DNA from 4 places in the Pelorhabdus rhamnosifermentans genome. Region 2 is predicted to be linked to each of the others. Evidence: riboswitches for the same ligand, from Rfam matches in the RefSeq annotation. Region 2 holds a riboswitch; each other region holds the start of a gene.

Region 1 (3,912 bases), on a different contig from region 2:
CGCGCTGTAGCAGGATCAGTGCGACAAAGGGACATGATAATATTAATTGTATTAAATAGAAAGTGAGGATTAATTTGTGCTTGCAGGGCCTTTAACTCCGCTTTTTCGCGCATCACACGCTGTTCGTCAATTTCGGCTAGCTGAATTTGTACTGATAATAAATTCGCAATGCCATCTATAATACGCAAATCTAATTCACCAATTCCATGATCATCTCGTTTGGATAGTTTAATGGTTCCAATTGTCACTCCATGAGCTGTGAGTGGTGCAACAACACCAGAATGCAAAGGACAGTTGGGTACAGGACAACCTCTTTCTTCTAGAGAACTGCTAATAAGTACCTGGCCCTCACTGATGGTTCGTTTTGTTGAACTTGTCATAATAGGTTCGCCAACCTTATGATGATCGTCACCAAGGCCGATATAGGCGAGAACGACTTCGCGATTGGTTATGGAGACGGATGCGACTTTGGTGAGGTTGAAAATGATTTCAGCTGTTTTCTGCGCCGATTCTGTTGTTAAACCGTGGCGCAAGTAGGGCAGGGTACGACTGGCAATTTCGAGAGATAGTTCGGCTGCGTTAGCACCGTAATTGTCTTGTTCCAATTTGATGTTTTCCGTAATAAGCATAAAAACGATAGTTCCTATAACCGTGACAAGTGTTGTTGGAACCGCACTGATTTTTTCGAAGGCCCAGGCTGTTTCAGCGGGTTTGGCGAAGGTAATAATCATGAATTTTTGTGTGATTTCAGCTATCAGAGCCACAAGAGCGCCTGTTTTCCAATTGAGATGATTTAATCCGTATTTTTGGCGGATCATTCCTGCGAATAAACCACCTAGTACCGTGGCAACGGCACAGATACTTGCTGTGAAACCGCCAAGAAAAAAACGATGGGTGCCACTAATGATCCCGGTACATAATCCGACAATAGGCCCTCCTATGAAGCCGCTCATTAATGTACCGATCAGCCGCGTATTAGCTAAGGCTCCGTCAATAGGGATTCCTGTATAGGTCCCAATGATGGAGAGCAGAGAAAAAGCGGCACTTAAGGTAACCCAGGAACGGGGCTGAAAAGGATGTTGAGCACAATGAATAATAAATTGGCTGCGTCCAATCAAATAGGCTGTCATGGCGATAAAAGACATGTGACTAATTAAGTGCAGGAGTAGATCGAGATACATAGTAAGTCCTCACAATCATGCAGAAACTTTTATAATTCACTGAATTTTACAAGTAAAGCCTAATTATTATTATAACATATTCTATGGTCATTTTTTTTATCATCCGTAATAAATACACGGATACATTGACTTCGTAACGTTTGTTAAAGTGGACAATCTCATTTGGAATAAACAAAAAGATTGGCTGAGAAGGAAAAATTTTACTGACTATTATAGATTCAGTCTGTATTGACGCATGTTTGTTTGCCTGCTATAATGACATCAATTAGATAAGTATACGGTTAAGGTGCCACCCAGAGTGATGGGGGGATAATAGGAAAGTCAGAGCATCTTTGTTATGCATAAGCGCGGGCCCGCCACTGTACTGGGGAGAACTTACAAAGCCACTCAATTAGGGGAAGGGGTAAGTTGTTGATGAGCCAGGAGCCAGGAGACCTACCTTTTACCGCTAAAATATCCTTCATGGAAAAGAAGGCTTTTCGAGCTATTTGCTCAAAAGGCCTTCTTTTTTTAATCTATGCAGATGTCTTTTTATCATTACAGGAAGAATATTTTTGATCCAGAGGGTAGACTAAAGACTAAATTTATCCGTTCATTTTATATTGGAGGTTGTCATGAGTTTATTACAAGAAACATTGCTAAAAATTACGGCTTTAGATGCAGTTGTTATGGAACAGGTCAAGGTTCAATTGGAAATTTTTAACCAAACCGGCCGAAGCCTGGGGCGTTTGGAAAGTATGATAGAACAATATGCAGGGATTTTGGGAAAATTACATCTGGAGCTGCCTCGTAACTGTATGATTATTGCCTCTGCCGATCATGGTGTTGCTAAGCAGGGAATTAGTGCCTATCCAGTGGAGACAACACTTCACATGACGGCGAATTATTGTATTTCGAAAGGTGGTAGTGCCAATGCATTTGCTAATTTTTGTGGCGCTCATTTAGTTGTTGTTGATATGGGAGTAGCCGGAGATTTATCACATGTCCCCGGACTTTTGCATAAAAAAATTGCTTATGGTACGCATGATTTTACTCAAGGACCGGCCATGACATGTGAGCAGGCTTTGTTGGCTATTGAAACAGGCATTGCCATTGTAAATGACTATGTACAGCAGGGTTATACCTGTTTTAGCCTAGGTGAAATGGGTATTGGTAATACGACAGCAAGCGCAGCCATTGTAGCCGCTTTTACGGGATTGCCTGCCGATGTGGTGACTGGACGAGGTACAGGTATATCCGATGCTCGATTAGAAGTTAAAAGAAAAATTGTTCGCCAGGCACTTACAGTCAATCAGCCTGATGTCACAGATGGTATAGACGTGCTGGCCAAGGTGGGCGGTTTTGAGCTGGGGGCGCTAGCAGGCGTTATTCTAGGTTGTGCTGCCAATCGCTGTGCCGTCATTATTGATGGACTGAATACAACTGCGGCGGCGTTAATTGCCAGCACGCTGCACCCACTTGTGAAAGATTATTTATTTGCATCTCACTTGTCGACAGAACCAGCCCATCAGATTGCTTTGCAGTTTTTACATTTAGAAGCCTGCGTAGATATGGGCGTTCGTCTAGGCGAAGCCATTGGAGCATCTATTGTAGTCGATATGTTAACACTTGCTGTAAAATTACTCAATCATAGTAGAAAATTGGGTCAGGCAGGAGGAATGAATCATGCTTGACCAGGTTATTACTTCGATAAAACCCTTAGATGAAGAAGCCATGGAAAAATGTCAGTTGCGACTGGACAACTTGACCAAGCCGCTAGGCAGTCTTCATTCATTTGAACACCTTGCTAAGAAACTAGCAGGCATCACAGGTACCCCACGGCCACACGATTTAAAGAAGAGTATTATTATTATGGCAGGGGATCATGGCATAACCGAGGCCATTCCCCCCGATTTACGTGAATCAACAGTGCAAAGAATCAATGATTGTTGTACAGGCCGTGCAGCTATCAAGGTTTTTGCGGATCATGCAGCGGCTAAGTGGGGTGTTGTTGACGTCGGTGTAGCTGCTGATTTGCCAACTTCTCAGTTCGTTTATCATGAGAAAATTGCCTATGGAACGAAAAACATTCTCAAGCAAGCGGCAATGACTCGAATTCAAACGGTACAGGCCATCGAGGTTGGCATCAAAATAGCTCAGATAGAAAGGAGGCAGGGAACGCATATTTTTGGCTTAGGTGACATCGGCAGAGCAAATAATCTGTCAGGAATGGCTCTTGTTGCTTGTTATAGTGAAAAACCGCTGAGTGATCTTGTAAACTCCAACACAGCAATCAATTTATCTGGAAACAGACAAATTGAGCTGCTAAAAACAGCGCTGACAGTCAATTGTCCGGATAAGCAGGATGCTCTTGACGTGCTAAGCAAGGTCGGTGGTTTTGAAATTGCTGGTTTAGTTGGAGTCATACTTGGTGCAGCTGCTGGCGGTGCGGCAGTTGTGCTTGATGGACTCGTAACAAGTGCCGCAGCGCTTATTGCCGTACAATTGGCTCCGACTGTTCAAGAATATCTGATTGGATCACAGTTTGCTATGGAGCCTGCACATCAGGAAGCGCTGGAATGTTTACATATACCAGCTTATTTACAGCTGCAGATGAATTTAGGTGAAGGAACAGGGGCAGCTTTAGGCATGTCTCTCATAAATGCATCTTTACATGTTTTAAATGATATGAAAACTTTTGGCACTGCGCAGGTAGCTGTTGCTCAAGATGGCCCAGGCGCTTTAAAACAAG
Region 2 (3,912 bases):
TGAATATGAAAATGCAGTTGCCGATTCATATGATTTTTCCTCCACTTACAATATTAATAAGTACGGCACCAGTAATACAAAAACCTATCGTAATAATGATAAGTAGGGATACAAATCGAAATTTAAATGCCGATAATAACATTAGCGTATTTTTTACATCAATCATAGGTCCGAAGGCCATGAAAGCAACAAGTGATCCTGATGTAAAAGAAGTTGCAAAAGAAGAAGCAATGAAAGCATCAGCAGAAGAGCAAACAGAAATACCAAATCCAAATAACATCATGGACAATATGGAAAGAATATTATTTTGACCAACTCCCAGTAAAGAAGAACGTGGAACAAAGTTTTGCACCAAAGCTCCAATCATTGCACCCAATATTAAATATTTACCCATGGAAAAAAACTCATCGCAAGCTCCATATAGGGTATTACGAAGTTTTAAAAAAAAGTTAGACGACTCAATATTGTCCGCGCAGGTACAACTACATTCTGCATAAAATTGGGTATGACGATTCAGCTCTTTGCTCTCTCCGAATAGTAGGCTTATCATCCATCCGGTAAAACAAGCAATGAAAAAAGCCATTCCTAGTCGTAAATAAACCATACTGACATGGGGAGTAAATGCATAATGCGTTGCTAACACTGTTACAGGATTGATGATCGGAGCTGAAAACATAAATGGAATAACAAGGTATAAGGGAACCCCTTTTACCACTAAACTGCGGGCAATCGGAACGGTTCCACAATCGCAAACAGGTAACAAAATTCCAAAAAAACAAGCGGGTATAATACCATATATCTTTCTTTTCGGCAACAGCTTGTAAATGGTTTCGGCATTAATAAACTGATGGATTAATGATGATACAAAGACGCTCAGTAATAAAAATGGCAGTGATTCGATGATAATACTCAAAAAAGTGACTTTAAAATTAATAAACTGGCTTAATTGTGTCGGTTCTATAAATGAACTAAGTATGTTGCTGAACATATCCATGGTTTGCATAATTATCTCCCCTAGTATCTTAAAAATAGCAGTATACTGAATAGATATTATTAGAGCCTATAGATTATGCATAACCATCGATAGAATTGTAACAGCTTTTGTTTTTTACCTGTTAAGCATCCCAGGGATCGCCATAATCGATTGTTGCTGCCAATGTCTGATGGAAAAGACGAGAAGGCGGCTCAGGGCTGTTCTTTTATTTCGCGTTGTCCTGTTAGTGAATCTCGGTGCGCTTCTTCTGTTCCTTTATTATGAGAAGCAAGGCATGGTGGTAGCGTAGCCTGTCATTTGCAATGAAGAAATGGTGAATCGTTTTCAATAGCGATTCAAAAAAGAGGGGATTTTATGCAATTTCGACCAACGTCGTTTGTTGGTGGAACGGGGAAAAATTGACTGGTATCCTACTGTGGATAAAAAACGATGTATCGGCTGCAAAGCGAAATGTCCGGTTCAGGCGATTTCTTTTCCAGCGAGCAAGGACTTTGAGCATTTTGTCGCTTATGAAGATGAATAACGCGAATAAGTTATTTGACAAAAACTGTTTAATTATATAGAATTATACATGTAAGTAAAAAATTCATATATGGACACAGGTACCCGAAAAGGTTTAATAGAAAAGTCGGTAAAAAGCCGACGCGGTCCCGCCACTGTAATGGAGAGCAAATCCAAAAGATACCACTGGAACGATGAGTTCTGGGAAGGTTTGGAGGCGCAATGATCCAAAGCCAGGAGAACTGCCTGTGTAGCAATCGCCGTTTGACCTGCGAGAGATGGGGAGGGAGATTAATAGAGAGATTTTTCTTCCCGGCTATTTTTAGTCGGGATTTTCTATTTCTTTAGGGACTTCCCTATCTGCCTAGGAAGTCTTTTTATTTTGAATAAAACAGAAAAAACGTTTCGACAAATGTTTATTAAAATACCTCATTTGAGGGATATACGCTGTAACTTTTTTGTAATATTCTTAAATTAAAAGTTGCTTTATTATATAAGCATTTTTCCATATGTGCCTGACATTTGTTTTTTTTTGCGGGTTTCTGTTTAGATAGCAATCCTTGAAAGTTTGGAGGCTTAAAATGTTAGGTTCAATTTATTGGGAGATATTACGAAAATCCAACCAAGGTATCTGTATTTTTAATTGTCGATCCGAAAAAATATATATTAATGACAAAGCCCGGGAAATTTTTTTGATTATAAAATCCGAATTTTATCAACAAATTCGTGTTTTTTGTCGCGAAACCGTAGAAATGTTTAATACGACTGAAAACTCTTTTTTTAATCAAAGCGGTGTGTTGCGTGATTCTTCAGGGGTCATTAATTTTATTTGTTTTTCTCTTCGTCAAGGAGAACGGGCTTTTATTTGTGTTGTTTTTGATTATCATCCAATCGAAAAGTGGGAGTTTCATTATCGGAAAATTTTTACGCCACGGGAAAAGCAAATTTTACAAGCTATTGCCCACGGAAAAACCAATAAGGAAATTAGCGAATTGTTGTGGATCAGTATCGAAACAGTGAAGTCTCATATTCGTAATTTATTTGCAAAAACCGGCGTTAGTTCACGGGCTGAGTTGATTGGAGAGATTTCTTCTGGTACATCGAGGAGAAAGCAATCTAAAAAAAAGACTCCGCGGGCGCGAAGGTGTTAATAAGACACGACTGGGAAACTTTTCAAAATATCCCTCATTTGAGGGATATACATAAGAACGTTTTTGTAATATTCTTAAATTAAAATTTCATATCGGTACAGGTACCCGTAAGGGTTTAATAGAAAAGCCGGTGTAATACCGGCGCGGTCCCGCCACTGTAATGGGGAGCGAACTCAAGAAATACCACTGAGATAGTTTATCTTGGGAAGGTTTGAGTAAGCCATGATCCAGAGCCAGGAGAACTGCCTGTACAACAATCACCGTTTTACCTACGAAAGATGGGGAGGGGATTTGATTGCAGTTTTTTGTGCCGGGAAATAAACCGGAATGCAAAAAGAGCCTCTTATGATGGTTGAAGTCATCATAAGAGGCTCTTTCTTTTGAAATGATTATGAAGCTGTTGAACGATTTTAGCGGACAAGCTTTGTTTAGAAAAATAAAGGTACAGGTGCCTTTTTAGAAGGCTTAATAGGGAAGTCCGGTGTAATTCCGGCGTGGTGCCGCCACTGTAACAGGGAGTCAGTCCTAAGAGGCCACTGGAATGAGATAAACATTCCGGGAAGGCGGGACAGATGATGAACTGGAGCCAGGAGAACTGCCTGTACGGATAATCCTCGCTTTACCTGCGAGCAACAGGGAGAGGATTCGGCTGCGGCTTCAGCGCATTACCTGTGAGATTTATCCTCAAAGGAGAACCTGGAACGAAGAGAGGGGAGATAGAACCGTACGGAAAAGCAAAAATGAAATCATTTTAAAATCATTTTATAGGAGAATGTTCAGTGAAAAAATTATCGTTTCAAAGAAACAACTGGGGAGGGTTGCTAGTAGCTGTATTTTTCATATTCAGTACCGCCGGGCTTGGGGTTCCCAATCAGGCACTGGCCGCCAAGGCCGACAGCACGGCAACCCTCGGCTACGTGAATCGGCAGCAGGTGTTCGCCGCTTACCCCGGCATTCAGGACATAATGAGCCGCATCCAGGCTATGCGGCAGGCTGCGCAAAAGGATTTTGATGAACATGGCAAAGCGCTGCCGCAGGAAGAGAAAACGGCTTATCAGAACAAACTTTCACGCGAAGAAGCGCAGCGGGAAAACGAACTGATGAAACCCGTGGGCGATAAGATCAAGGCGGCAATAGAGAGCGTCAAAGCGGAAAAAGGATTAAGCGTCATTGTCGATGCCAACGCAATTGTTTCCGGTGGGGAAGATATTACGGCGGCAGTCATCGAACAGGAAAAAAAATAACGTCCTGTCTATTAAACTGAAA
Region 3 (3,912 bases), on a different contig from region 2:
TAAGTTATTGATATTATGGATTTACAAATGTATTGATGTTATTTAACGACTATTTGTACTACCGAGTTTTTGGCAAGATCCATAATTTGGGCAGGCGTTAGGTTATTTTCAGTTTGTTTGACAGGTAATGGTATTTCATCTGGAAGTGTGCTAAGTAGATTATTTATATAATTAATTTTCATGGAAAAATTAACATTCTGCGGAAATGATCCACTTAGTGCAAGCGACTTGAGGGGGTCCATCGTGGAACAGACGACACCTAAAACTTGTCCTTTCGTATTAAATAACGGGCTGCCGCTGTTTCCTGGTTGAATGGGTATGCTAATTTGGTACATTCGTACATCGTCCTGAAAGCCTGTTGTACTGTTAATAATTCCTTCACTCAGTTTCGCTTTTGCGCCTAATACAGTGGGCATGGGAAATCCGACGGTATATACAGTGTCGCCATTTTTAGATTCTGAGACATTGCCTAGACTTAAGGGGGTCACGGAGCTTTCCGGTTCTTTAACTTTTAAAATGGCTAAATCGTTTGCAGGATCTTTTGCTACAACAGTGGCGGATGTCAATTGTTCATTTCGATCTTTAATTTCAATTGTTTTAGCTGTTTTGACAACATGATAATTTGTTACAATGAGATGCGGTGTAACGAAGAATCCTGTACCGGAACCACTAAAGGTATTGCTGTTATTCTTACTTGTTTCGCTTGTTGGATATATTCTTATAAACATTTTTCTTTCTTTTTTATTGTTAGTGTATTGCAGCATATTATTGCCCATGAGATGAAAGGAAGTTCCCAATACTTGTTTTTCAGTAAAAATTAAAAGCTGCTGTGAATATTCGTATAACGATCCGACAAATAATTTATCCATAGTTGTTTTTTTTAACGCCAGCTTTATTTCGCCGGGTTTCCAGTTATGTGGAGTTGCTTCGGTGATGAATCCAATATAATCATGTCCTGAACATACTGAAAAAGTATTTTTAACAATAGCAAGTTCATAACTGTCGTCGTCGGTCAGCCAAATTCCTTCAATAGGGTCAAGGGTTTTATCTTTAAAGAACGTATCTATGGCTTGCTGGCGATTGAACTGACTTGTTGGCAGGGGGGCGGCAAAACAGGAGGCGGCAATAACGAAAGATACCAGTAGTATAAAAATAAAAAATAACCATTTCTTAGACATAAAAATTCTCCTTTGGCATGAAAAAATATGCATTATATTTTTTTGCCCCAAAATAACAGATAAATCAATAAGATCATGAATAAGATCATGAATAAGACATCTTCATAGCTGAAGCAGCGCTAAAATAAGCTATTAGTTGTGATGTACATGTTTAAATATAATAATTGCTTTTATATAATGAATATTATTTGTTTACGATTAACATTCTTCATTGCAGGAAGAATTTCCTTTTTTATTGTGTATAGATTAGATTTTATTTTAACATGCCTCATTGTTTATTGAATTTAAATTTTGTTTCTATTTCGAATTAAGCAGGAATCTGGCGTTATTGATGGAATATAACGCAATATAAATAAATATGTAGTATAAATAAATATTGAATTTTGGGAATAGGTGCATTTTGCTTAATTGGGAAGTCCGGTGTAATCCCGGCGCGGTCCCGCCACTGTATTGGAGAGCTTGTCTAATGAAAGCCACTGGTTAAACACTGGGAAGGCCTAGGCAAGCAATGAACCAGAGTCAGGAGACCGACCTGTTCTAACACACGCCGTTATGACCTACGAGAGATGGGCAGGTGGGTAATTGAACAGGTTTTATTCTGTCGCTGTTACCCCCCTTGCTCGTGAAGGGGGTATTTTCATGTCTGGAGAGTTGTTAAGAGAAGGCTATACAACAGGATCCTGTGCGGCAGCCGCGGCAAAAGCCGCTGCGCGCGCAATACAAGGTGAAATGATTACGACTACCGTGATTTTATCCCCCCAGGGACAAGCTATTACTGTGCCGATTGATTCAGTCCAAGTCACGCCAGAAGGCGGCTATGCCTGCGTTATTAAAGACGGTGGCGATGATCCTGATATTACGCATGGTACGAAAATTATTGTTCATGTGAAATTAACCAATCAGATAGATATTTGTTTACAAGCAGGTAGTGGAGTGGGCATTGTTACTAAGCCTGGCTTATCTGTTCCGGTAGGTCAGCCTGCCATTAATCCGGGACCTCGTTTAATGATTGAACGTGCTCTGCGTGAAGTACTTCCACGAGATCAGGGAGCGATTGTGACGATTTCAGTACCTAATGGCAAAGAACTTGCCAAGAAAACGCTTAATCCTACGCTTGGTATTGAAGGCGGTATTTCCATTATTGGCACAACAGGCATTGTGAAACCTATGAGTGAAGAAGCTTTTAAAAATTCTCTGACGCCCCAAATTAGTGTTGTCAGAGCCCTTGGATATGAGGACATTGTTTTTGTACCCGGTCGGATTGGTCAGGATGTGGCCATAGAGAAATTGAAATTGCCTGCGGAGCTTGTTGTGCAGACAAGCAACTTTATTGGTCACATGCTGGAACAGGCTGTACGTTTAGGGATGAAGAGGGTTCTTTTGATTGGCCATTTAGGTAAACTCGCGAAAGTTGCCGCTGGTGTTTTTCATACCCATAATCGTGTGGCTGATGCCAGAATGGAAACGTTAGGCGCTTATGCGGCAGCTTGTGGCGCATCGCAAGCTGCCGTGAAAGCAATCTTGGCTTGTACTACGACAGAAGCGGCTATAACGATTATCGCGCAATATAAACTGCAGTCTGTTTATCAGGTTATCGCCAGCCGGGCCAGCATTCGGGCACAGCGCTATGTTTTTGGTGACCTCACTGTGGGCACAGTCGTTGTCACGCTAGCAGGTGAGATTTTGGCTGCCGATGAAATCGCGCAGGATATTGGGGGAGCATTAGGATGGAACATAAAATCATTGTAGTAGGGATTGGACCGGGGTCAGCCGATTATTTGCTGCCCATTGCGAAACGTAAAATCGAGCAAGCCCAGGTGTTAATTGGCAGTCGGCGCGCTCTTAACGATTATAGTCAAAGCGGTCAGATTATTCGGGTCATTGACAAGGAACTCGATTCTTTAATGGTGTTTATTCGAAATCAACTGGCCTTGTTTGATGTGATTGTACTTGTTTCAGGTGATCCTGGCTATTACAGTTTATTACCTGCACTGCGCCAGAATTTTGCGGACTGTGAATTTGAAGTCATTCCAGGTATTAGTTCTTTTCAATTGGCTTTTGCCAAAATCGGTGAGCCTTGGCAGAATGCCACGCTGCTCAGTATGCATGGCAGAGAAGTAACGGATGAAAGCCTTTTTTATCAACAAGGACGTGTAGTGTCTTTTTTAACAGATAGTTGTCATACGCCTCAAGTGATTGCTCAAAAATTGATTAAACAGGGGTGGCCCAACACTGTTCAGGCCTATTTAAGTGAAAAATTGTCTTATAATCAGGAAAAAACAGTATCTCTTTCTTTGGCTGAAGTTACGGCAACAGCGGGATTTGAGCATTCTGTGATGGTGGTGAAGGCATGAATCATTTTCCAGGAATTGATGATGACCAATTTATTCGCGGTCCGATTCCCATGACGAAACAGGAAATTCGGATGGTTGTGTTGTGTAAAGCTAAAATTGCCTCTCACGATATTGTCATTGATATTGGCGCAGGTACAGGCTCTCTTTCGATTGAAGCAGGATTGCTTGCACCTGAGGGGAAAGTATATGCCATTGAGCGAGAACCCGAAGGTATCGAGCTCATTAAGCAAAATGCCAGTAAATTTGGTATACATAATATTGAAATGATCAATCAGTCGGCGCCAGAGGCCCTTACTGATTTACCAAAGGCCAATGTCATTTTCGTGGGTGGCAGTGGCGGAAAGCTAGCGTCTATTTTGACGGTATGCAATGGGCTGCTA
Region 4 (3,912 bases), on a different contig from region 2:
GGTGAATTATGTAAATGCCAGCCTTATTGCGAAAAATCGGGGCGTTACTGTAACGGAAAGTAAAAAATCTACTGTTGAAAGTTATTTGACATTGATTCAAATGAAGGTTATTTCGAAGAATAAAACCTTTACTATTAGCGGTACCATCTTTGGCAAGGGTGAAATGAGAATTGTAGAGATCAATGGTTTTACTTTCGATTTAACGCCCCGTCCTTATATGCTTGTGGCTGAAAATATTGATAAGCCAGGCATTGTGGGTCAAATTGGTACGATCCTTGGTGTGAGTAAGGTAAACATTGCGACGATGCAGCTGGGGATTAATGATCAGGAAAAACGGGCCATGATGGTTTTGGCAATTGATTCTGATGTGTCAGTTGATGTTCTGCAATTTATCAGCGGTGTAGAAGGTGTGTTGAAAGTTCACTTGGTGAAAATTTAAGAAATTACAATTAAAAAATAAATAAAATAAAAGAGGAAAAACGTTATTTGTCTGATGACAGGCAAGTCGCGTTTTTTTTCTTCTGTAAGCGCGTTCTAGTCATATTACAGGTACAACCCTTAGTATTAATGGTGGTTACGAAACGCAATTAATGCAAGATTTTTTTGTAAGACCTATGACTATTTTGGCTGTGTGTGGTAAAAACTTGCTTGTTTAAAATAACAAGCAGGAGTGTTTGGTTTCTTTCATGAATCTATCTAGTAATGAGAGTCTGTCAAGGAGGCGAAAGCAATTGTTCCAGCAGTTGTTCAACGATTTTATTACAGGGTTGCAGTTTTTAACACGTATTCGTCTCGTTACGCAAGTCGATTGTTCTCAAGATAGTTTTCGCCGTAGTGTTAAATTTTTTCCTATTATTGGCTGTCTCATTGGGCTGCTATTATCAGGAATAATCTATGGATTACAGTTGCTTGGGAGTGGCAAAATTCCTTCACATGTTATGGCATGCAGCCTGATTTTGATTGAAATACTGTTAACAGGCGCTTTGCATTGCGATGGCTTTATGGATACGATGGATGGAATTTTTTCTGGACGTTCCCGCGAACGGATACTGGAGATTATGAAAGATAGCCGTGTTGGTTCTTTCGGTGTTATTGCTTTTTGTTTGTTCGCGCTTATGAAATATTCCTTTATCTTGGATATGGATTCTTCTTTATTAGCCTTGGCTTTTTTAGTTATGCCCATTGTCGGGCGGTTGGCAATTGTTATGGCTGTTACCTTGTTTCCCTATGCACGGCGTGAAGGGTTGGGCAAGAGCTTTTCTTATCATGCTGATCGCAGAACCTTGTATATTGCTGGATTATGTGCTGGAGTCATACTCGCTTTATTAGGCAGATTAGCTCTTCTTAGTAGTCTATTTGGTCTTATTTTTGCGTATATTTTTGCCGAATATGTGAATAAGCGGCTGGAAGGATTAACAGGGGACATTTATGGTGCTGTCAATGAACTAACAGAGCTTGCTGTTTTGTTCGTATTTACTTGTTCATGATATGAGGAGTATGGGATTTTTTTTACTATGTTCTTTAATATTTTGCTAAGCTAGCTAAAACAGGTAGGAGAATGGTTACGTATGTAGAAAAAGTGTGATAATTGAATTGAATAAAGTGCCACTGTATGGGTGCCTCTCGACTTGAGAGGAGAATAGGGAAGTCGGACAAGATATTATATCTTGAAACGACGCGGTCGCGCCACTGTAATCGGGGAGAAACTTCTTTTTATGCCACCGGGAGAACGGGAAGGCTAAGAAGGTTTGATGATCCGTAAGCCAGGAGACCTGCCTGTACAGCTGCCATGTACTCCCGCGTAAGGAGTAGTGCCAGAAGGAGAGGGTCTTAAAAATACCTAGCCTTTTTGGTTTGGTATTTTTTTATTGCTTCCTAAAACACATTGAGGAGGAATTCAGATGGATTTCGAAAAAACAGTCAATGATTTTATTGATGGGGCGGCAAAGCCGCCCAGTAGCTTAGGAACTTTGGAAAAACAGATAAAAAAAGTGCTGTTAGCCTGGGGAAAAATTGATTTGGAAATTCGGCCCTTTCATATTATTTTTGCTGCAGATAATGGTGTTGTAGAAGAAGGCGTAGGCAATACTACAGCGGAAATTACTTATTTACAAGCAAAGAATATGGCCGAGGGTCGGGCGACGATTAGTTGCTTTTGCCAGGCTAACCAGATTCCCTATGAAGTAGTGGATGTGGGGATTCATACCGACCGAAAGTCAGGTCTGGATCGGAAGGTAGCCTTAGGCACTAAAAATTTTATGAAAGAAGAGGCCATGACAGAGACGGAGTTTCAACGAGCTTGGGAGATCGGTCAGGAACGAGTGCGTCATGCTGTTTTAGAAAAAAAGTCGAATTTGCTTTCTTTTGGTGAAATGGGGATTGGTAATACAACAACATCTTCTGCCGTGCTTCATGCTCTCACCGGGATGCCGCCGGAATTTATTGTGGGTTATGGAGCGGGCTTAAATAATAATGAGATTTTAAAACGCAAACGCCTTGTTGTTGCCAAGGGGGTGGAACTTCATAAAGAAAAATTGCACACAGTACAAGATATTTTACGTTGTGTCGGTGGATTTGACATTGTTGCCATGTGTTCTGGTATGCTGGAATGTGCAAAATTACATATTCCATTTGTAATAGATGGCTTTATTGCAGCTGTTGCTTATACCTGCGCGTTTCGCCTTAATCATGAGCTTGATGGTTATGCTATCCCTTCCCATATTTCAAGAGAACCAGGTATGGCCTATTGTTTAATGCTTGGCAATATATTAGCGGAAGATGTTGTCTTGCATGCCAATTTGGCACTAGGCGAAGGGACAGGGGCCGTGCTTATGGTTTCGATTTTAAAAACTATGTTATATACTTTGCATAACATGGCAAGATATTCTGATTTTGTTTATAGTGAGCCCTTGCCTGCACAAGATGTGGCCATGTAAAAAAATTGCTACCGTTTGGTAGAATATTGCTATTAGCAGGGAAAAAATTGCATTCTAGCTAATATCTCTATAAGAAATAGTAAGACTTTTCTGTATTGCTTTTTCAAGGGAGGGCGACGAATGCAAACAAGTCATCCATTTGTTTTAGGTGAAATTGTCAACACTCAGGTCTTGCAGGAGATACAGGATAAATTTTCCGAAGCAACGGGTTTTGGCGCAGTCATTGTGGATCGCGAGGGCAATCCAGTTACACGTCCGAGTAATTTTACCTGTTTTTGTTCTTATATACGATCTGAACCACAGGGATTGGCCCGCTGTGTTAATTGTGACGACTGGGGCGGCAGGCAAAATCAAAAGCCTTGTGTTTATCTCTGCCATAGCGGATTAACGGATTTGGCAGCTCCTATTATTGTGCAAAATGAGTATATTGGGGCATTTCTTGCTGGCCAAGTGGTTTTGGATAACAAGAATGCTGATGCCAAAGCGGAAATGTTTCGTCGTACGGAAAATTTAGAGCTTGACAGACAGCTATTATCAAAATTTTATGATATTGTACCGATTGTGCCGGAAAACCGGATAAAGGCGGCTGCCGATCTTATTTATATTATGTCTAATTATATTGTTGAAATAGGTGTTGCCAATATTGTCGGTAAGCAGTTAGTGGATGAATTGCAATCGAAGGCGAACTTAGAGGCCCTATTGCGCGCAACAGAGTTAAAAGCTTTGCAGTCACAAATCAATCCGCATTTTTTATTTAATACACTCAACACCATTGCACGGTTAGCTTTATTGGAAGGTGCAGGACGGACGCAAGAAGTGGTATTTGCTTTAGCTGATTTACTCCGCAATAATTTGCGGGACATCGATGTACTGCGTCCTTTAGAACAAGAATTAAAGTCCATTACAGACTATTTGACGATTCAAAAAATGCGTTTTGGTGAACGGATTCAAACAGTTATCCATGTAGATTCACAGC

What was found. A riboswitch is a leader RNA that binds a small molecule or an ion and turns the genes downstream of it on or off. The one in region 2 is predicted to bind cobalamin.
Region 1: another riboswitch for cobalamin. It lies ahead of cobT (nicotinate-nucleotide--dimethylbenzimidazole phosphoribosyltransferase); the one in region 2 lies ahead of Ga0466249_RS06865 (response regulator transcription factor).
Region 3: another riboswitch for cobalamin. It lies ahead of cbiD (cobalt-precorrin-5B (C(1))-methyltransferase CbiD); the one in region 2 lies ahead of Ga0466249_RS06865 (response regulator transcription factor).
Region 4: another riboswitch for cobalamin. It lies ahead of Ga0466249_RS14310 (nicotinate-nucleotide--dimethylbenzimidazole phosphoribosyltransferase); the one in region 2 lies ahead of Ga0466249_RS06865 (response regulator transcription factor).

What each region holds. Positions count from the first base shown of each region.
Region 1 is NZ_JAHGVE010000006.1:227,085-230,996, reverse strand. Features, by position in the region: gene Ga0466249_RS09625 (LytS/YhcK type 5TM receptor domain-containing protein) at 1-1,181, opposite strand, end outside; cobalamin riboswitch at 1,449-1,638, shown strand; gene Ga0466249_RS09620 (hypothetical protein) at 1,596-1,739, shown strand; gene cobT (nicotinate-nucleotide--dimethylbenzimidazole phosphoribosyltransferase) at 1,796-2,854, shown strand; gene Ga0466249_RS09610 (nicotinate-nucleotide--dimethylbenzimidazole phosphoribosyltransferase) at 2,847-3,912, shown strand, end outside.
Region 2 is NZ_JAHGVE010000004.1:157,529-161,440, forward strand. Features, by position in the region: gene Ga0466249_RS06850 (TIGR03943 family putative permease subunit) at 1-29, opposite strand, end outside; gene Ga0466249_RS06855 (permease) at 26-1,003, opposite strand; gene Ga0466249_RS06860 (hypothetical protein) at 1,377-1,517, shown strand; cobalamin riboswitch at 1,578-1,759, shown strand; gene Ga0466249_RS06865 (response regulator transcription factor) at 2,077-2,646, shown strand; cobalamin riboswitch at 2,729-2,910, shown strand; cobalamin riboswitch at 3,076-3,263, shown strand; gene Ga0466249_RS27510 (OmpH/Skp family outer membrane protein) at 3,426-3,890, shown strand.
Region 3 is NZ_JAHGVE010000022.1:49,850-53,761, reverse strand. Features, by position in the region: gene Ga0466249_RS20120 (S1 family peptidase) at 39-1,178, opposite strand; cobalamin riboswitch at 1,553-1,728, shown strand; gene cbiD (cobalt-precorrin-5B (C(1))-methyltransferase CbiD) at 1,818-2,927, shown strand; gene cbiE (precorrin-6y C5,15-methyltransferase (decarboxylating) subunit CbiE) at 2,906-3,532, shown strand; gene cbiT (precorrin-6Y C5,15-methyltransferase (decarboxylating) subunit CbiT) at 3,529-3,912, shown strand, end outside.
Region 4 is NZ_JAHGVE010000011.1:76,226-80,137, forward strand. Features, by position in the region: gene serA (phosphoglycerate dehydrogenase) at 1-439, shown strand, start outside; gene cobS (adenosylcobinamide-GDP ribazoletransferase) at 732-1,487, shown strand; cobalamin riboswitch at 1,598-1,794, shown strand; gene Ga0466249_RS14310 (nicotinate-nucleotide--dimethylbenzimidazole phosphoribosyltransferase) at 1,902-2,936, shown strand; gene Ga0466249_RS14315 (sensor histidine kinase) at 3,057-3,912, shown strand, end outside.